One region of the Vibrio limimangrovi genome, then DNA from elsewhere that is predicted to be linked to it. Evidence: predicted binding sites of a transcription regulator. Region 1 holds the regulator's gene; the other holds the start of a gene.
The links. Region 1 encodes CRP, which controls carbon source genes, mostly activating them, when cyclic AMP is high. Its sites were predicted from a motif close to TGTGANNNNNNTCACA; they were not measured.

Region 1 (10,688 bases):
TCTTGGCATTAATTGTTTGGCAAAAACCAAACCTATTGCTACTCGATGAGCCTACCAACCATCTTGACTTGGATATGCGTCAAGCGCTGACCATGGCACTGCAGACTTTCGAAGGCGCGATGGTGATTGTCTCGCACGACCGCTACCTGCTGCGTGCCACAACCGATGACTTGTACCTTGTCCATGATCGCCAAGTTGCTCCATTCGATGGTGACTTAGTTGATTACTACAAATGGCTTACTGAGCAGCAAAAAGCAGAGCGTAAAGAAGCGCAAGCGGCACAACCTGCCAAAGATTCAGCCAACAGCGCTGCTGCAAAAAAAGAGCAGAAACGTCGCGAAGCAGAATTCCGTAAGCAAACCGCACCAATTCGCAAAACGCTGACACAATTAGAAAATAAAATGGATAAGTTAGGCGTAGCACTAGCAAAAGCTGAAGAACAATTGGCGGATAACTCACTTTATGAAGCCGAAAATAAAGCTAAACTAAATGAAGTGTTGGCACTTCAGGCATCGAGCAAGTCGGAGCTTGAAGAGGTAGAAATGGAATGGATGTCTGCTCAAGAAGAACTGGAGCAGATGGAGCTCGAGTTTAACCAATGACAGATAAACACGCGGAATACACTCTAACCTTAGAACACCTGTGGCAATTCAGTCTGCAGTTTTATGGCGTGCGAGAAGTAAAAGAAGCGTGTTTATCATTGCAAAACAATTATCACGGCAACGTGAATCTGCTACTGCTGCTCCGTTGGCTTGACGAGCAGCAGCTCATTTTCCAAGAAAAAGACTGGCATCTGGTACAGAGCTGTATTGGCCGCAGTGAAACGTTACTGCACTCTTTTCGCGAACTGCGACGTCACCTCAAGTCACAGGTAAACGATGCTTTATATCGAGAAACTTTGCAGTTTGAACTGCAACTTGAGAAGCAACAGCAATCCGATCTGGTGGACTGTATTAACTCCCTCTCCCTGATAGCCAATGAAGGCGATCCACTCACGCTCAGATATTGTCGCCAGCTTGGTGGTGAGCACTTGCAACACGCTTTTGCCATCCCGGTACCAAACATTCATCCGCCAAAACATCCATAAATCTGTAAAATACCTATACTACTTGTAAAGGATTATATTAATAAGTTCTCCAAAAGATGATGGGGAACGTGCAAGAGCAGTAAGGTATGACACAATTTTTTGCAGCCGCAGGGATGAAAAACCCGCATATTCAGACCCTTCTCCCACGCTTTATTCGTAAAAAAGCGCTGTTTACTCCTGTCTGGCAGACACTGGATACTGAGGATGGTGACTTTCTCGATCTCGCCTGGAGTGAAGACCCAAACAAAGAACCCGCTCAACGCAAACCAATTTTCATCCTGTTTCACGGCTTAGAAGGCTGCTTCTACAGTCCTTATGCCAATGGGTTAATGAATGCCTTTGCGCATTCAGGCTGGCTCTCTGTGATGATGCACTTTCGAGGCTGTAGTGGTAAGCCAAACAAAAAGGCCCGAGCATATCATTCCGGAGAAGTCACGGATGCGCGTTATTTCCTGGAGCATCTTGAGCAACGTTTTCCACATAACCCCAAAATCGCGGTTGGTATTTCCCTTGGCGGCAATATGCTGGCGAATTATCTGGCGCAATACCGCGAAGATCCTATATTGAAAGCGGCAACCATAGTGTCCGCACCACTCGATCTAGCCGCCTGTGCTAACCGGATTGAACAAGGTTTTTCCAAGGTATATCGACGTTATTTACTTTCTTCACTCAAACGCAACGCCTTACAAAAGCACAAACTTCTGCATGGCGAACTGGCGCTCTCTTACAACTCGATCAAACGCGTGACGCGCTTGCAAGAGTTTGACGATTTGATCACTGCGCCGCTGCACGGATTTAAAGATGCTCACGACTACTACACCCAATGCTCTGGCTTGAGCAAATTGCAGCAGATCAAACTGCCGACCCTGATTATTCATGCCAAGGACGATCCCTTTATGACCGACGAGGTCATTCCAAAATTCGTCCTGCCAGACAACATCGACTATCGCTTGTACGAACATGGCGGTCATGTTGGTTTTATCTCTGGCTCAGCATTAAAGCCAAAGTTCTGGCTGGAAGAAGCACTACCTTCCTACTACCAGTGCATCGCTGCCGGCCACCTTTCTGCTGTTTCAAAACGTAAGACACAGTAAACTGCAACCCCATCATAAAATTTCGAGGTATTTATGATCATTCCCTGGAAAGACATTCCGCCGGATACGCTGGAAAATCTGATTCGTGAATTCGTTCTTCGTGAAGGAACGGATTACGGCACGGTAGAAGTATCCCTGCAAGATAAGATCGATCAGGTAAAGTCACAATTAGAAAAAGGTGAAGCTGTCATTGTGTATTCTGAACTGCATGAAACTGTAGATATTCAAAGAAAAGCAAAGTATTAATACCTTTTCCTAACGCCCTCACATTTTACCGTACCCCAGTCGATGACAAGCAGTTGTTACGTGCTATAGTGGGTTATCAATTGTGCAGTAGGCACCTGCTGCACCTTAAAGGAACAACTTTCGACAAGGTTTGTCATGTCAGCTAAACACCCAATTATTGCGGTTACCGGCTCATCTGGTGCCGGTACAACTACTACATCTGAAGCCTTCCGCAAGATGTTCAATATGATGAACGTCAAACCGGCATGGGTTGAAGGTGACAGCTTCCATCGCTTTACTCGCCCGGAAATGGATATCGAAATTCGCAAAGCGCGTGAGCAAGGCAGACACATCAGTTACTTTGGTCCACAAGCCAATGACTTTCCCGGCCTGGAAAAGTTTTTCCAGCAGTATGGCGAAAACGGAACGGGTAGCATACGTCGCTACCTGCACACATTTGATGAAGCGGTCCCATACAATCAAATGCCAGGGACTTTCACTCCTTGGCAGGATTTGCCAGAGAACAGTGATGTACTTTTCTATGAAGGCTTACATGGTGGCGTTGTCGATGGCAACGTGAATGTGTCGCAGCACGTCGATTTTCTGATTGGCATGGTACCGATCGTAAACCTTGAGTGGATCCAAAAGTTCGTGCGCGATACGCGTGACCGTGGCCACTCACGCGAGGCCGTCATGGACTCCATTGTTCGCTCAATGGATGACTACCTGAACTTCATCACTCCACAATTTTCACGTACTCATATTAACTTTCAGCGTGTACCAACAGTGGACACCTCAAACCCGCTCAACGCGAAAGGCATTCCAAGTTTGGATGAGAGCTTTGTGGTGATCCGACTTCGTGGTATCAAGAATGTCGATTTCCCATATCTTCTGGCCCTGATTGATGGTTCGTTTATGTCGCGCCACAATACAATCGTTGTACCTGGCGGAAAGATGAGCTTTGCGATGGAGCTGATCGTTAGGCCTATCCTACAACAACTGATAGAAACAGGAAAAATTGGCTAAAAATCTCGCTTTCGTAGTGTTTACTTTTCATACCGTGATCATGTGCACAGTTTTGCGTACAAAATAGCAACCATGGCACGATTAAAATCAAGAAATCATCCTAGAAAAAGGATACTATTTCTTACCGAAACACAAGATAGCTTGCAGCATATAAAAAGTGCTCTTATTCTAGTAAACCTGATTCAGGCTTAGCTAAAATATGGATAGCGCAAGCGTACCCTGCAGAGGAAGTGAGATATTATGGTTCTAGGTAAACCTCAAACCGACCCAACATTAGAGTGGTTTCTTTCACACTGTCATATTCATAAGTACCCATCAAAGAGCACGCTAATTCACGCGGGCGAAAAAGCGGAAACTTTGTACTACATCGTTAAAGGTTCTGTTGCGGTTCTTATCAAAGACGAAGAAGGTAAGGAAATGATCCTTTCTTACCTAAACCAAGGTGACTTTATTGGTGAACTTGGTCTATTCGAGGAAGACCAAGAGCGTACAGCTTGGGTTCGAGCTAAATCTCCTTGCGAAGTGGCTGAGATTTCTTTCAAGAAATTCCGTCAGCTTATCCAAGTAAACCCGGACATCCTAATGCGTCTTTCTGCGCAGATGGCTCGTCGCCTTCAAGTAACTAGCCAAAAAGTGGGTGACCTAGCGTTCCTAGACGTAACTGGTCGTATCGCTCAGACGCTTCTGAACCTTGCAAAACAACCAGACGCGATGACTCACCCAGATGGCATGCAAATCAAGATCACTCGTCAAGAAATCGGTCAAATCGTTGGCTGTTCTCGTGAGACTGTAGGTCGTATCTTGAAGATGCTAGAAGAGCAGAACCTAATCTCTGCGCACGGTAAAACTATCGTCGTTTACGGTACTCGTTAATCTCTGATAAGAGTAACGTAAATCAAGAAATGAAAGCCACCAATGACAACATTGGTGGCTTTTTCTTTAGGTATGGAAAAACATGTTGTTAGCCGAAATGCTAACTGTTGGTGCTCTCAAAGATTTTATCTGCAGAAGCTGCAACGAATCCCGGATAAAGTTCACCATTAGCCATTGGGTAACGTTTAGCAAACTCGTAGAAGCCACCAGGAATAATCTCTGAGCCCTCGGTAAAGTTAACCGGCACTTTATCCGCCATGGTGGAAGACTGCTCAAGCAAAACCTCTGGCGAGCCCTTAACTTCTCCACCTGATTCGTTAATCACAAATCCAGCCTGGCGTAGGTGATCATTCACTTCTTTGACTTCATCGTGCTGGTTTAACTGATTCACACTGACCGTAAAGTGGTTGGCGCCGTAACCATGAGCCGCTAGCCAGGACGCGTATTCACTCTCTTTCGCCAGAGCCTGATAATCAGCAAAACTTAGATCCCACAAGCGACCGCCATGCAAAAATGCACTATCTGCTAGTTTATCTGCATCGACTTGTGCCACCAGCTTCGCAACAATCGCTTGAAGCTCCGGTGAACACTCTTCAACTTTGAGCTCACTGATAAAGACTTTTGGCTGTTTTGGATCTGGGTGCTCGTAGTGCTTAGCAACGAGTTTCTTGCTTTCAAACACATAATCACCACACGCCTTGTAGCCGATCGCTAAGAACGGCTTAGCCAGCGTCTCGATGCCAAGAGGCTCAACATTGAATGTACGCAGAGCAATATGATCGTTGATTAACAGCTCATCTTCCTGAAGAAGCTGATGAACTTTAGCAGCAGAAGGACATAGACGTTGAATGTAGTCTTGCCATAGTGATTCAAATAACACATCAGGGGTCATAACGGCTCCTTGTTACGAGAGGTAGGGTAAGAGTGTTGGCGGCTCCTTCACGGCCTTAACGGCAGAACGAGCAGCCTAACCAGTGATGGAATGTCAGTCAGTCGCACACTCTTTATCATTTTTCGCCTGCTAACCCCATTAAGACTCCATACTTTAATGATGCGTCAGCAGGCCTGGCCACAGTTCATCGCCGTGGCCCTATTATTGAAACTTAAAGCGTGACACCAGGGCTCAATGTCGCTGGTAGTTCAGTCGCGCTACCTTCCATTGATGCCATTGGGTAAGCACAGTAATCCGCGGCGTAAAATGCGCTTGGGCGAAGGTTGCCTGATGCACCAGGACCACCAAATGGCGCGTCACCACTTGCACCTGTCAATTGACGATTGCGGTTTACAATGCCAGCTCGAATGTGGTCAACGAAGTATTCCCATTCTTGGTCATCGGTTGAAACCAAACCAGCTGATAGACCAAAGCGAGTGTCATTAGCCAGTTCTACTGCCTTTTCCAAGCCTTCGTAACGCACTACCTGCAGTAGCGGACCGAAGTACTCTTCATCAGGTAGCTCAGCAATATTGGTGACATCGATAATGCCCGGAGAAACAAATGCCGCTTCACCTGCTTTGGCTAAAACCAGACTCTCTCCACCTAATGACTGTAGGTTTGCTTGAGCATCAAGGATGAACTTCGCCGCTGCCACAGAAATTTGCGGCCCCATAAACGGCGCTGGTTCAGCGAACGGCTGATCAACGCGGATATTATTGGTCGCTTCAACCAATCTAGTAATTAGCGCATCGCCTTTCTCACCAAATGGCACGTACAGGCGACGAGCACAAGTACAACGCTGGCCTGCACTGATGAATGCTGATTGAATGATGGTGTAGACCGTTGCATCTAAATCGCCGTAGTCCTCAGAGATAACCATTGGGTTGTTGCCACCCATTTCCAGCGCCAGCATCTTGCCAGGTTGACCCGCGAATTGGCGATGTAGAATATGACCAGTGTTTGCACTACCAGTGAACAGTACGCCATCGATACCTTTCGCATCAGCCAGAGCAATGCCTGTCTCTTTGGCACCTTGAACCAGGTTAATCACGCCTTTAGGCAAACCAGCTTCTTCCCACAGCTTCATCGCCACCTCACCCGTCCATGGTGTTTGTTCTGATGGCTTAAATACCACGGTGTTACCCGCCAAAATTGCAGGAACGATGTGACCATTTGGAAGGTGACCCGGGAAGTTATAAGGGCCGAATACTGCCATTACACCAAGTGGACGATGGCGCAGGACTATCTGGTTACCTGCTGCTTCACGAGTCGCTTCACCCGTGCGTTCATGGTAAGCACGAATCGAAATGGCAATTTTACCCGCCATTGCAGCCGCTTCAGTGCGAGTTTCCCAAATAGGCTTACCCGTTTCTTTAGCGATCACTTCAGCAATCTTTTCGCTGTTTTCTTTTACTTTTTCTGCAAAAGCAAGCACGATCGCTTCACGTTCTGCGAATGGACGATTTTTCCACTCTACAAAAGCAGCTCGAGCCGCGGCTACCGCTTGGTTAACCTGTTCAGCAGTCGCACCCTTACCTCGCCAAATCACTTCTTGGTTGTACGGAGACAGAGAGGTGAACTCTTCACCCTGACCTTGTACCCACTCACCTGCAATCCAATGTGTCATTGTTACTATCCTTAAAGTCTGTCTTCTATTACTGCGGTAGAAGGCGAACGAAGTCCCCTTCCTCAACCAATAGTGCATCCGCGAGTTCTGGCGCAAGTACGACACTCTTGCTCTCTGCGTCATACGCCGCTTTTGCCGCTGCGGCACGGAAGTTTTCGAACGATGAGTTACACATCAAGAAATCTTGTGTGCTGTTGTGAGATGCGATTTTTACGCGAGCGCGGAATGAATGACGCACCGATTCGATATTACGTATGTCACACTCAACCGTTGGACCTGCATCAAAAATGTCTACGTAACCACGGTTGGTAAAGCCTTCCCGCTCTAGTAACTTCAATGCTGGACGAGTTTTGTCATGAACCTGGCCGATGACAGCCTGTGCTTCTGGGCTAAGTAAGTTGATGTAGATTGGCAGCTTCGGCATTAAGTCAGCGATGAAGCCTTTCTTGCCAATACCAGTCAGATAATCCGCCAGAGTGAAATCAATCGAGAAGAAGTGCTCTTGCAGCCATTGCCAGAATGGAGAATTACCGTTGGCATCAGAAACACCACGCATCTCGGCAAAAATGGTCTGAGAGAAGCGCTCGGGATGTTCTGCCATCATTAAGAAACGACATTTTGACATCAGACGACCATTCAGGCCGTGGCGAAACTTCTCACGCAAGAAAAGAGTACAGATTTCACTGTTACCCGTGTAGTTGTTACCAAAGGTCAGCAGCTTAACAACATTGTTTACGCCTAATTTTGGCGATGAATGCACAACTTTGCTGATGTGGTAAGAATAGAAAGGCACATCCCAACCGATAGATGCTTCGATCCCGGTGGTGCCTGCTACTTCATCCGTTTCAGAGTCAAAACCCACCATCAGGTAACCTTCGTCACCAGGTGCAGTTACGTCATGCTTACCAAAGCTGTACTCTGAGTGTTTGATTCGATTGGTTAACAGTTCTTCGTTAACCGGTAGAGATGTAAATCCGTGACCAGACTCAACCGCACAAGTGTGCAGAGCGTCATAATCTGACATCGCGATAGGGCGAACTACTAGCATCAATACTCCCTCCAGATGCAAGAAAATCCTAACTATATTGATTATATTTTAGGAAAATTCCCCCCGTCAGAGATCCTTGACGGGGGTTAATACGTTGGCGTTTTATTTGTTGTACCGCTTACACTAAAGTCGCGATAGCTTTATCCAGTTTCGCCAAACCTTCTTCAATTTCTTCTTTTGTAATAACCAGTGATGGTGTGAAACGGACTACGTTAGCACCAGCAATCAGTACTAGAAGACCTTCTTTACCAGCAGCGACGAGTACATCACGTGCGCGACCTTGCCATGCTTCGTTTAGCGCAGCACCTAGCAGTAGGCCTTTACCACGAACTTCTGAGAAGATGTTGTATTTCGCGTTAATCTTTTCCAGACCTTCACGGAACATCGCTTCACGCTCTAAAACACCCGCCAGAACTTCAGGTTTAGTGACTTCGTTGACTACTGCTTCTGCGACCGCACAAGCCAGTGGGTTGCCGCCGTAAGTAGAACCGTGTGTACCCACTTTAAAGTGTTCAGCCAGTTTCGCTGTCGTTAGCATTGCGCCGATAGGGAAACCACCACCAAGTGATTTAGCCGTGCTTAGAATATCTGGAGTAATACCAAGACCTTGGTATGCGTAGAAGTGACCTGTACGACCGTTACCCGTTTGTACTTCATCAAAAATCAACAGTGCATTGTGCTTGTCACAAAGCTCACGAACGGCCTGAGCAAATTCTGGAGTTGGAGGCACGATACCGCCTTCACCTTGTAGTGGCTCCATCATCACTGCACATGTGCGGTCTGAAATGTGCGCCTGAAGTGCTTCAATGTCGTTGTATGGTAGGTGTGTTACATCACCTGGCTTAGGACCAAAACCATCAGAGTAAGCTTCCTGACCGCCAACGGTTACGGTAAAGAACGTACGACCGTGGAAACCCTGTTTAAATGCGATAATTTCTGATTTTTCTGGACCATGTACATCAGCAGCGTAGCGACGAGCCAGTTTTAGTGCCGCTTCGTTCGCTTCTGCGCCAGAGTTAGCGAAGAAAACGCGCTCAGCAAAGCTCAATTCTGTCAGCGTTTTAGCCAGACGAAGAGCAGGCTCGTTAGTCATTACGTTACTTAGGTGCCAAAGCTTGTTACCTTGCTCAGTTAACGCTTCTACCATCGCAGGGTGACAATGACCCAGACAGCTCACCGCAATACCACCAGCAAAGTCGATGTATTCATTACCTTCCTGATCCCAAATACGTGAACCTTTACCTTTCACAGGGATCATTTCCATCGGGTTATAACAAGGCACCATTACCTCATCGAATAAACCGCGCTCTACTTTAATTTCCGTTGTCATCGCACATTCCTTCCTAATACCGCATGCCTAGCAGATAAGCGAACTTAATCGGTTCTCTTTACCAGCAAATAAAGTTTTGCATTTAAGCTATTGCGGCATTGTATTTACATTCAATTAACCATTTCAATAGTGATTTATTCTTTTTACATTGACGTAAAACTACCAATAGTCACTACCTGTGATTATTTATGCACGAAGAAACAAGAATAGAGAAGGTTTTTTTTATCAAACCCTGCTAATACAAGGGACAAAAGAAAAAAACGGGCGTGAATAAACAGGATCAGAGTAGTGAAGCGCATAGTTTTGCAGTTCACTATCCCCGACGAAAAGATGAATTATTTGTTAAGAAAAGTGATCGCGATCAGATCATTTTACGCGCAAGAAAGTTTGCCAGCAGCTCATGACCCTGTTCTGTTTTGATAGATTCTGGATGAAACTGTACCGCGTCAATAGGCAGCGTTTTATGTTGATAGCCCATAATCTCATCCATGGTGCCATCCGGTAGCTCTGTCCAGGCGGTCAATTCAAACACATCTGGTAACGTGTCATTCTTGACTACAAGCGAGTGATAACGGGTTACAGTGAGGGGATTATTGAGATTTTTAAACACACTGTGACCATTGTGGCGAATTGGCGATGTTTTACCGTGCATCACCTGTCGCGCGCGTACGACGGTTCCACCGAATGCCTGTGCGATGGCTTGATGACCCAAACAAACACCCAGGATTGGCAACTTACCGGCAAAATGTTGAATTGCCTGTAACGAGATGCCCGCTTCGTTTGGCGTACAAGGCCCGGGAGAAATCACTAAATGAGTTGGATTAAGCGCCTCAATACCTTGAATATCAATTTCATCATTGCGCACTACCTTTACTTCTGCGCCAAGCTCGCAAAAATACTGATAAAGGTTGTAAGTAAAAGAGTCGTAGTTATCAATGATCAACAACATAAGGTGTCGGTTGCTCCCAATCCGTTTGGCAATACTGTCTCAACCACACATTTGTGATAATTGAGGGCGGTATTTTGCAACACCAAGCAAGAAAGGCAAGCTTTTGCGCAATAAAAAAGGCCAGCATCGGCTGGCCTTTGGTCGACACAGCCACCAGAGTGGCTGAGTTGCGGGCAATAAAAGCGATTAATCTTGGTGACGTTGAGAGCCTAATCCAAGCATCGCAAACAGAGCTCCTAAGCCAGGCTAACCAGCATTGGCGATTTTTGAAGGTTTATTGCCAGATGATGGTTTAAGGCTGACTTGATGCTGTGAACTGAACTTCATCGTATTATCCGCAGCGTCAGTGATTTGCTCTTGCAACTGATACGTACCAGGCGCTGGTTTCTTATTAAACTCCAGCGTTACGCTGCGCGCATCAATGTCACCTTGAGTTAATGTTGCGCTCGCGCCGTAATTTCGCGCCTTCGGATTCGCGGCGGCTTTCTTTGCAGA
Region 2 (10,688 bases), on a different contig from region 1:
TCTATTACGGGATGGACCAGTTCTTCCCGGTAAAAGATACGCTGTGGGAAAATGCCTGGTTCTGTGCTCTGGTTGCCTTTGTGTTGAATACTTCTGCGTACACAGCAGAGATTATTCGCGGTGCCATCAATGGATTACCTAAAGGTGAAGTTGAAGCCGCCAAAGCGTATGGAATGAGTCAGTTCAAGACTTACAAACGCATTATTTTGCCGAGTGCGTTGAGAAGGGCATTACCGGTTTATTCCAACGAAGTGATTTTCATGCTGCACGGCAGCGCGGTAGCCGGCATTGTTACCATTATGGATCTGACCGGAGCAGCACGTTTGGTGAACTCGCGTTACTACGCACCGTTTGAGTCATTCTTAACGGCTGGTTTATTCTACATGTTGCTAACGTTTATCATCCTTTGGTGCTTTAAACATGCGGAAAAACGTTTCCTCGCGTACGCAAGGCCGCTAAGTTAATATCGTTACAACGCCCAATAGAAAAGAGCGCAGGATTAACGCGCTCTTTTTGTTGGAATTTTAGTAACTTATTTGAACGTGGACCAGATAGGAGCATGGTCCGAAGGCTTCTCAATTCCGCGCAGCTCATAGTCGATACCAGACTCTGAGCACTTTTGAGCCAGAGACGGAGTCGCCAAAATCACATCAATGCGAAGGCCACGGTTGTCATCAAAGCCACGAGAACGGTAATCGAACCACGAAAAACGGTCATTCACCTCTGGATATACCTTACGGAAGGTATCTTCAAAGCCCCAGTCTAACAGCGCTTTCAGCCATTCACGTTCTTCTGGCTGGAACGAACATTTCCCCGTTTTTAACCAGCGTTTACGGTTAGGTTCACCAATGCCAATGTCGGCGTCGATAGGGCTGATGTTGATGTCACCCATGACTATCAGCTGCTCATCATTGGTGTGATGGTCATTGAGATAGGTCATCAAATCTTTGTAGAACTGGCGCTTATATGGAAATTTGGTTTCGTGGCTAATATTGTCCCCTTGAGGGAAGTAGCCGTTAAGTACCGTTACCTTTTCACCATTTTCGTCTTCAAAGGTCGCCATGATCATGCGCTTTTGATGTTCTTCGTTATCGGTTGGAAAACCTTTCTGCACACTGATAGGTTCTTGCTTACAAAGCATCGCAACACCGTAGTGCGCCTTTTGACCATGAAAATACACTTTGTAACCCATGGCTTCGACATCTGCTATTGGAAACGCTTCATCGTGGACTTTGATTTCCTGAAGCCCAATAACGTCAGGCTGGTGTTTGTCGATGAGCGCCTGGAGCTGATGCAGTCTTGCACGGAGTCCGTTGATGTTAAAGCTGATTACTTTCATATACTTTTGAACCTATTGTTATCCCTTGCAATGCCTTTTGGCTAAAGGGTTTTTGAAAACTAATAAAGTGTATTTTGATGGATGATGGCGAGGTTTGTTGAGTAACGCCGCCACTTTGTCGCCATTTTTATCGCTATACTTTGAGGCTGCTGATAGGGTTGAAATTGACTACCGACAAAAGGTGATCTGGCGTAAACCATCGTTTGTTCAATTTTGACATGACCTAGTGCCGCTTTCAAATCGAGGATATTACCGCCATTACGCATGAAAGCCCTTGCTTTAGGCTATGCATGGCTCCTTCCACTTTCCTGACAAAGTTTAATCCATGCCTCTGCAGCTTTAGAGATATATCTCTCTTGATTCCAAACCACGCCAAGTTGCCAATTGATGGAGGGCTGAATTGGTATTATCAGCAGATCTTCGTCAAGAATACGATTACATAAAGGTTGGGGAAGAAAGGTCACACCAACTCCACTTTTCACGAGAGCAACGAGAAAGTCCCACTGGCTACTACGGGCTGAAATTTGCGGAGAATACCCTGCTTGTTGGCATTGGCTCTGAATGTAATCACTCAAAGTAAATTCTTCTGTGTAGATATAGAAAGGTTCCTCTTTTAGCTCTTCCCATGAGATCGAGCTTTTTTCTGACCAAGAAGTTGTGTCAGGTAAAATGGCATGAATGGGATATTCATCAAGGACAAGGTTTGTTAAGCAATCACTATTCTGAGTCGCTAACATGGTGATTGCAACATCAAGATCGCCTTCGATAAGTGCCTGCTCAATCCTCCTGCCTCCGTATTCGACGATCGTTAGTTCTACATTCGGGTAGAGTTGTTTATATTGGCGAATTAATCCAGCGTACAGGGGACCAACCATAGGTGGGATGCCTAAGCGAAGATGACCTCGTTCTAATTTGTTGAGATCAATGAGTTCGGAGTTTAATTGTGCCATTGTCTCTAATATTTGTTTTGCCCGAAGATATACGATTTCTCCTGCATCAGTTAGCCAGAACTTTCTCCCCTCACGATGTATCAGAGGTTGTGCAACAGACTGTTCGAGACTTTGTATCATTTTGCTGATTGTTGGCTGGGTCACGTATAAATTTTCTGAAGCCCGGGTGAAACTTTTTTGATCAATGAGTTCGACAAAATAACGAAGTGATTTAATGTCCATGCTTTGCTCAATTTATCTATTAGAAAACTATTCCATTTTGGCATGCTTTTGATAATAAAAATTCACTATATGACTATTTTTGATCTGGATATAATGTGATCAAAATCTCAGAATGGAGTGAGAAGTCATGAAGGTATTTACTGGTGGATTGCTTACCTTGCTGCAAATTGGCTTGTTATCTGCGATATGGTTGATTGCCGAGTATTTGGTTAAACAGTTTAATTTTCCGGTGCCAGCTAATTTGGCTGGGATGTTGATATTACTGTTGTGTCTGTTTCTTGGTGTGATCAAAGCAAGCTGGTTACGTAAAGGTGCAACTTGGCTGTTAGCTGAAATGTTATTGTTCTTTGTGCCAGCTGTAGTTGCCGTGGTGAAATACCAATCACTGATGGAAACGGAAGGATTACGAATATTTGTTGTATTACTGATTAGTACAGTTTTAGTTTTGGGAATTACGGCTGCGGTTGTTGATCGTGTTTATCGTTTTGAGTTGCAGTTGTCCCGGAGAAAAAGCAACAGACACTACCAAAAACTGACAAAACATACGGAGCACTAACTATGTTCGAAACAGATTTTGGATTGGGTATATTGTGTTTATTGATGACGGTTGTTTTTTATTATTTGAGCAAAATACTTTATCAGCGTAAAAAAGCGATTTTTTTGATGCCTTTGTTGCTGGCGCCCTTGTTGCTAATTGTGGTCGTGTTCGCTTTTCATATTCCTTATCAATCTTATATGTCAGAGTCTCATTGGCTGTTGTGGATGCTTGGCCCTGCCACTGTTGCTTTTGCTATTCCTGTGTATGACAACCGTCGTCTTATTCAACGGCATTGGTTATCCATGTCAATTGGTGTTCTTACGTCCATTTTTGTAGCCATAGGAAGCTCTGTTTTGTTGGCCAAAATCTTTGGCCTGTCAGCGATTTTGCAAAAAAGCTTAGCAATGCGTTCTATTACGACGCCTTTTGCGGTTGAAGCGAGTAAATTGATAGGTGGTCAAGAAGATTTAACGGCATTATTTGTCGTGATGACTGGTGTCATCGGAATGGCTGTTGGAGAAGTAATTCTTACCGTTTTATCCATTCGTTCACGCTTGGGTAAGGGGTCAAGTCTGGGAGCTTCTGCTCACGGAGCGGGTACTGCAAAAGCCTATCAACTGGGAAGTTCTGAAGGGGTCATATCCAGCGTTGCGATGATGCTCGCGGGTATGATTACTGTGTTATTGGCACCCGTTATTGGCCATCTTTTATGGTAAACAAGGGTTTTCAGTTTGTACCTATTGTAGAAACAAACTGAAAACAAAACCTGAAGAAGGGAAGCTACTGTGTTTCTTTTAATTTGTTCTCTAAATCTACTTGTACGATTTTCAACGCATTTAGCGCGGTCTCAGGATCAATGTCGTTTGATTCAAGCAGGTATATGAGATCGACAGCTAACTTTATTTCTGCTGGTGCGTCCTCTAAAGACGATTTAGGTTGGTCAGACATTATTGATGTTTTTCCCTGTGAGTTATCTGGTTTTCTAGCTTCACTAATGCTGCTTCACAGCGTTCCAGTCTTTGTTCTGTCGCGAGCAAAACCTTCTGTGCCTCCGCACGCATAAAACTTGGTGCTGACTCTACGGCTCTTTGTTTATCAAGTACCATTTCTCGTAAGCGTCGCGCCCACTCCTGGTGCTGTGCCAGTTCTTGGTACAGGACATTGATAGGTTTGCGGAAGTGGCTGCTGTGTTTAATTTCGTTTTTGCGGATTTTTGTCGTCGATATCTCGCGTTGAATCGCAGCAATTTGTGCCACTAAGCGCTCGGTTAGGTATTCAGCGCGAAGTGCGGTTAACTTATCATCATTTTGTTCGCGTACGATAGCCGCTAATGTCGCTTTGGCTTCTTTTACACACGGGGTTAATAAGCGAGAACGACAACTAAAGAGACGCTCGTCAAACAGTGGCACATGATGCTCGCCTCTTTGACGATCCAGCATCGCGGCTTGCTTTGCCATCTGCTCTAAATGTTCTGAGAGTTGCTCGATGTTCATGTTAAACCTACAAACCAGGCGTCATAAGCCAATTTGATCGCAAGGATACTTACTACGGTCACAAAAACGGGACGAATGAACTTGGCTCCAAAGTGGATCGCGGAATGAGCGCCAACAAATGCGCCTGCCATTAAGCATAGACCCATCGTTAAGCCTAAGACCCAGTTGATGTGTCCTAATACAGCAAAGGTAATCAGCGACGTAAAGTTACTGGTAAAGTTCATCGCTTTGGCAAGACCAGAAGCCAGCAAGATGTTAAGGCGATACAATGCCATGGAACTCACCGTCCAGAATGCCCCTGTACCTGGACCCGCTAATCCATCGTAAAAACCGAGTGAGAATCCTTGCGCACATTGCTTTTTATGCAAAAGAGGGCAGGGTTCTGGGATCGGACTTTGATGGGTTGCGTGAGGCGTTTTATGGAAGATGGTATACAAAGCGGCTGCCAAAATGATCAATGGCAACACTTTCTCTAACCACTCTGTACTGATCGCGTCAACAAACAAAGTGCCTAATGCTGCCCCGATCAATGTAGCAATAAAGGATCTACCCCAAGACCGCGGGCGAAATAAGCGCTTTTTGTAGTAGGTGAACGCGGCGGTGGAAGAGGCAAAGGTTGCAGCAAGTTTATTCGTACCCAAAGCAATATGAGGGGGTAATCCCAAAGACAACAAAGCAGGTACAGTCAGCATGCCGCCACCTCCGGCAACCGCATCAATAAATCCAGCAACAAAAGCGACAAGCGCCAACACCAGTAACATGCCTGGCTCAATCATTTCCATAAATGGTTATTCTTCTAATATTCTATTTTACGTTTAAATGGTGGCAGCGAGTCGATTAGGGCTTTCCCATAACGTTTCGTGACGAGGCGTCTGTCTAGAATCGTTACTCTACCAGAATCCCGTTCTTTACGCAGTAATCGACCAACGCTTTGGATCAGCTTTTTGCTAGCATCCGGTACAGTGATCTGCATAAACGGATTACCGCCTTTCTTTTCTATGTACTCGGAATGCGCTTGCTCGACTGGCGAGGTCGGTACACCAAATGGTATTTTGGTAATGACCAGGTTTTCTAAAAGCTCACCAGGTAAATCAAGACCCTCCGAAAAGCTGCCTGTACCAAATAGAATGCTGGTTTTATTTGATTCTATTAGCTTTTTATGTTTTTTTAGAATTTCCTGACGTGAGCTTTCCCCCTGTATTTGCAAAGCCCAACCCCGTTTAATGAAGTCTGAAGCTAAAGCTTCCGCGACCTGGTTCATTTGCCAGTAGGAAGAGAATAATACCAAGTTAGCTTTTTTGTCTTCTAAGTACTTAGGCAAAATATCAATAAGATATTCAGTAAACTGCGGCGCGGAGGGTTCATATTTCATCACCGGAATATGCAGTTCTGCTTGGTTCTGATAATCAAATGGAGAAGCCAGGGCCAAAAATTGAGTTCCTGATTCCGCTTTACCATTAATGCCTGCTTGATGACAAAAATAGTCGAAAGAGTTTAGTGCTCTAATCGTTGCGGATACCAATACGGCTCCCACACAGCGGCTCCAAATCTGTTGATCAAGCTGCCAGCCGATTTCCAGCGGGGAAACGCTGACGACGAAGTCTCCCTCACGATCTGGATGTTTTTGTAGCCATCTCGCCAGAGGTGCGCCTTTTTCGCGTGTAGGCTCCGCCATCAGGCGCCAGACTTGGGCGAGATTTTCCAAGCGTTGAATATAAAACCCCAGCTCAGCTAATGCAGGTTCGGCCAATCTAGCGGAAAGCTCACCATCTTTGACACGTTCTGCAATAAGATCGGCTATTTTTGCCACACTTTGATTGGCTTTTTTGCTCGCTTGTTTGAGATCTTTAGATTGATTTTCTAGCCAGGAGGGCAGTTCACCATGTTCAAAGCGATAAATCCCTTCTTCAAAGTGTGCAGGGTCGAACTGCTTGGTTAATTGGCTAAGCTCTGGAATCAACGTTTGGACTGATTCTTGTAAATCGTTACGGAATCTCGCCACGCGTTTTTCATCGGCTAGTGACGAAAACTTACTAATCGACTGATTGAGCTTTTCTAACCATGCCGCAGCGCCTTTCAAACTCGCTGATGCTGAAGCATGATCGCGGGCTACATGAGGTAAATGGTGCGCTTCATCAAACACATAGATGGTGTTTTCTGGTTCTGGCAATATTACGCCACCACCCAAATCCGCATCAGCCATGACCAATGAATGGTTTGCAATGATTACGTCGTTTTTATCCAGCTCTGAGCGAGCCTTTTGAAATGGACACCCACGATGGCCCGGTAAGCTGTTATTGCAACTGTGTTTGTCACTCACTATCAACTGCCACAGTTGGTCATCGATAGGTTTCGGCCAAGAGTCGCGGTCGCCATCCCATTTGCCCTGAGCAAGTGAGCGATACATCGTCTCTAGCAACTCAATGTCTTTCTTTTTAGGTTTGGTTTCAAACATCGCCAACTGGCCGCCATCAACACCGCTGGCCGTCGCCAACTTTTCTGCACAGCAATAACGTTGTCGCCCTTTCGCGAGAATAAAAGAAAACTCTCTATCCGTTATGCGACGAAATAGTGGTAAATCCTTGTTAATGAGCTGCTCTTGTAAGGCCACGGTCGCAGTGGAGATCACCACTTTGCGATTGTTGAACACGGCGACAGGAATTACCGCCATAAGGTAGGAGAGTGATTTACCGATTCCGGTACCCGCTTCCGCAACCAGCATTCGGTTAGACTTATGATATTGACCACACAGCGTTTTGGCTATTTCTGCAACAAGATAGTTTTGGGCGCGCCTTGGAACAAAGTTATCAAGCTGTGCTTGCAGATTTTGATAACTATTGCGAATCGATTTTTGAATGTTACTGGTCAGCATACGGGCCTCAAATGCGTTGGAGACGCATAGTAGCACACATCACTAGGTGTAAGTTAGTTCACAAAATGGAATGCTTTTGTTGTGAATGTCGATCCTCTTCACAAAAAAAAATTGAACCTTAATCAAGTGAAATTAATTTCATTATATGAAAAATATAAAACTCCAAATACATGAACTCCACAGTTAATTATTCTGACTTTCTGTTTAATTAATGACCAAAACAATGATGATATTTTCGTTGTCTGCGAGTGTGTAAATTATAAAAAATCAAGGTGATTGATTGGAAGTTAATCGCATAACTAAAATAAATAAAATCAAGCGTATGATTTAAAAGGATATTTTTGTTTTTTTACATTTGGATTTATAAAATTTGACAGGCAGAATAATCTTTTGCACTCTAGAGCTCAGATTTTGGGAATGCATTGCGTAACAGTTAGTTAACGCCGCATACCAAAAAATATAAAAAAGGGAACCGGAAAAGGATATCCCAAACTAAGAAAAGGCAGTGGATTAATCATGAAAAAGACTCTTTTAGCATTAGCAGTTGCAACTGTATCTACTTCTGCGCTTGCAGCAGGCAACATCTACGATGACGGTACGACTTCATTCAACGTTAAAGGTGAAATCGATACTTTCCTAAACGCTGGCGAGCGCACAACTACAGCGTTCGATGGCACTACTAGCAAAGACGAATCTGATGTAGACGTAGATCTTTGGGCAAAAATCCAAATCGATGCTGCTCACAAACTAAACGACGACGTAACGCTATTCGGTTCGTTTGAAATGGAAAACGGCAACGGTTACGGTGCATTCAATGGTAAATTGGATGATGACAACTCAGTGTCAACTGACGACCTTTACTTCGGTGCTTACATCGGTGAGAACTTTGGTATTGCTGCTGGTGAAGTTGGTGACTTCGGTGATTCACTAGACGCAGTGACTATCGATAACACAAACGAAGGCTTCAGCTACATGGATGACTTTGTAAACTCACTTGAGAGCAAAGGTCACGCTATCTCACTGAAATACACTACTGGTGGTCTAAAACTGATCGGTGATGCTTACCTTTCACAAGAAGAAGATAACGATGTAGCGTACGGTGTGTCTGCTCAATACACATTCAACGAAATGTTTACTGCAGGCGCTACTTACCAAGACCAAGGTAACCGTGGTTTTGGCACTGATCACCAAATCATGGGTGTTGCAGCACGTTTCAACGTAGCTAACTTCGGCGCGGCAGTGAACTACATCTTCGAAGACATCGATGGTGCGGATGACCTAGAAACAATTTCTGCTGCTCTTGATTACCAAATCGACAAAGCACGTCTATACACAACATTCGGTTTCACTGAAGACGAGCACGATGGCGAGCTAAACTACTACACTCTAGGTGCTGACTACGCGGTATCTAGCAACCTACTAGCATTCATCGAATACACTGATTTCGACAATGACGCTACAGTTACTGATGTAGCTAAAGTAGAAGCAGACGGCGCAATCGCAGGTCTATACTTCACGTTCTAAGACTTGATGCTAAGTTGAGTTTTAAATACAAGGTCGCATTTATGCGGCCTTTTTGTTTTACTCAAATCTAAATTTCTTGTCTTGCAAAATAGTATGGCGGTAATCGCTGTTTGGGAGTTTGTACTGAATACTTTTGCTGTTATTCTCAGAAAAATATAAAAGTAGTGCCCTCGCTTCATCAGCCAGCAGGCGGTCAGTACTTAGGGTTGGACATAAATTCAACGATTTGATGTTGATGATTTTAAAGGTTTAAAAAATGAATCTGAATATTTGGACTACAGCATTAGCCCTTTCGGTTGTTGCTACAACGGTGAATGCGGAATCAACCGATCAGAATGGCGTATTAACAACATTTCAAGCTGAGCAAGGCGTTGAAGTCTTGTTTGTAAACAGTATAGATGCAGATGATTTATCTTCACCATTTATGCTTCCTGCGGGTAATAATCAGCTGGTTATCAGAATTGACAAAGCCATCGGTCGCGGAGACAAACGTACTCAAATTAAATCCGCGCCTTACATTATCAACGTAAACGTTGGTTCCGGAACGCTTTATATTGACTCTCCAAGCTTTCAAGATGCACGTGAAGCCGAAAAACTGTTCTCAAATGACCAGTTAGAGTGGAATGTGACACTGAATGATCAAGCCATTGATTATAAGCAATACAAAATGCCAGGTAACAAAGGCATATTCCCTTATGCGAATCTTGATCAACAGCTCGCGAAATACAATCTTGCCAATGGTTTGCCGGTTGCTAATGCCACAACAGCAGAGACTTCTGTTAGTCGTAAAGTAGACAGCCCGGAACTCAATCAAGCAAAAAATATTTATCTACAGATGTCAGACAGCGACCGCACTGAATTCCTTAAATGGTTGTCTGAGAAATAAGTCTTTATGAGGGCGGGGGGACAGAGTACTCCCGCTCTTCTAATGCCGCTCGCTACTGTAACATTGGAAATAATGTTCATTGCGGAATAGATAACAGCCCTTATACTTCGATTTCTCGCCACTCTCCCGGCTGTAGATCACCCAGTTTGATACTCCCCATTGAATACCTTACCAAGCGCAGAGTAGGGAAGCCGATATGAGCAGTCATGCGTCTCACCTGACGGTTTCTGCCCTCAATAATAGTAATTGCCAGCCATGTGGTAGGAATATTAGCGCGAAAACGTACTGGTGGTATTCTGTCCCAAATTGCTGGCGCTGCCATGATTTCAACGTTTGCTGGCAGAGTCATACCGTCTTTAAGTTCTACACCTTTGCGTAATTTATCCAGATCGGCTTCTTGAGGCGCACCATCGACTTGTACCCAGTAAGTTTTAGGAGATTTAGACGTAGGCTGGGTCAGCTTTGCTTGCAAAATGCCGTCATTAGTGAGCACCATCAGCCCTTCACTATCGCGATCCAGTCGGCCAGCAGCATAAACATCTTTCACTGGAATATAATCGGCAAGTGTTTTGCGCCCGTCACCGTCGGTAAACTGGCTAAGCGTGTCATAAGGCTTATTGAAGATGATGACTTTACGGTCTTTTGGGGTGATACGTGGCTTTTGACTTTGTGATGCACGGGTAGGTCGGCGTCTATTCTTTGCTTGTTCTTGCGTACGATTTGATTGTCCGGAATGTTTTAAATGTCCCGCTTTAGATTGATGACTACGACGACCTTTTTCAGAACCTGTGCGAGATGACATGTTAACTACCCTACAAAAATGTAAATGAACTGTGTTTGAAAGTTTCAACTTTTCTTATGATC

Region 2: the regulator CRP is predicted to act here: its motif matches at 2,606-2,621, upstream of ACWYU8_RS14820 (CidA/LrgA family protein).

The regions. Positions count from the first base shown of each region.
Region 1 covers NZ_JBSUGF010000022.1:24,147-34,834, reverse strand. The annotation lists gene ACWYU8_RS21275 (ABC transporter ATP-binding protein) at 1-602, shown strand, start outside; gene ACWYU8_RS21270 (TIGR02444 family protein) at 599-1,087, shown strand; gene ACWYU8_RS21265 (hydrolase) at 1,174-2,181, shown strand; gene ACWYU8_RS21260 (YheU family protein) at 2,215-2,427, shown strand; gene ACWYU8_RS21255 (phosphoribulokinase) at 2,563-3,432, shown strand; gene crp (cAMP-activated global transcriptional regulator CRP) at 3,673-4,305, shown strand; gene ACWYU8_RS21245 (2-oxoadipate dioxygenase/decarboxylase family protein) at 4,406-5,197, opposite strand; gene astD (succinylglutamate-semialdehyde dehydrogenase) at 5,409-6,866, opposite strand; gene astA (arginine N-succinyltransferase) at 6,895-7,914, opposite strand; gene ACWYU8_RS21230 (aspartate aminotransferase family protein) at 8,033-9,244, opposite strand; gene ACWYU8_RS21225 (aminodeoxychorismate/anthranilate synthase component II) at 9,606-10,193, opposite strand; gene ACWYU8_RS21220 (ExeM/NucH family extracellular endonuclease) at 10,440-10,688, opposite strand, start outside.
Region 2 covers NZ_JBSUGF010000010.1:83,120-93,807, forward strand. The annotation lists gene ACWYU8_RS14800 (ABC transporter permease) at 1-464, shown strand, start outside; gene xthA (exodeoxyribonuclease III) at 533-1,339, opposite strand; gene ACWYU8_RS14810 (hypothetical protein) at 1,399-1,605, opposite strand; gene ACWYU8_RS14815 (LysR family transcriptional regulator) at 1,624-2,511, opposite strand; gene ACWYU8_RS14820 (CidA/LrgA family protein) at 2,639-3,067, shown strand; gene ACWYU8_RS14825 (LrgB family protein) at 3,070-3,765, shown strand; gene rsmS (pleiotropic regulatory protein RsmS) at 3,830-3,997, opposite strand; gene ACWYU8_RS14835 (primosomal replication protein) at 3,997-4,542, opposite strand; gene ACWYU8_RS14840 (sulfite exporter TauE/SafE family protein) at 4,539-5,324, opposite strand; gene dinG (ATP-dependent DNA helicase DinG) at 5,339-7,414, opposite strand; gene ACWYU8_RS14850 (porin) at 7,931-8,938, shown strand; gene ACWYU8_RS14855 (DUF2057 family protein) at 9,195-9,824, shown strand; gene ACWYU8_RS14860 (pseudouridine synthase) at 9,925-10,626, opposite strand.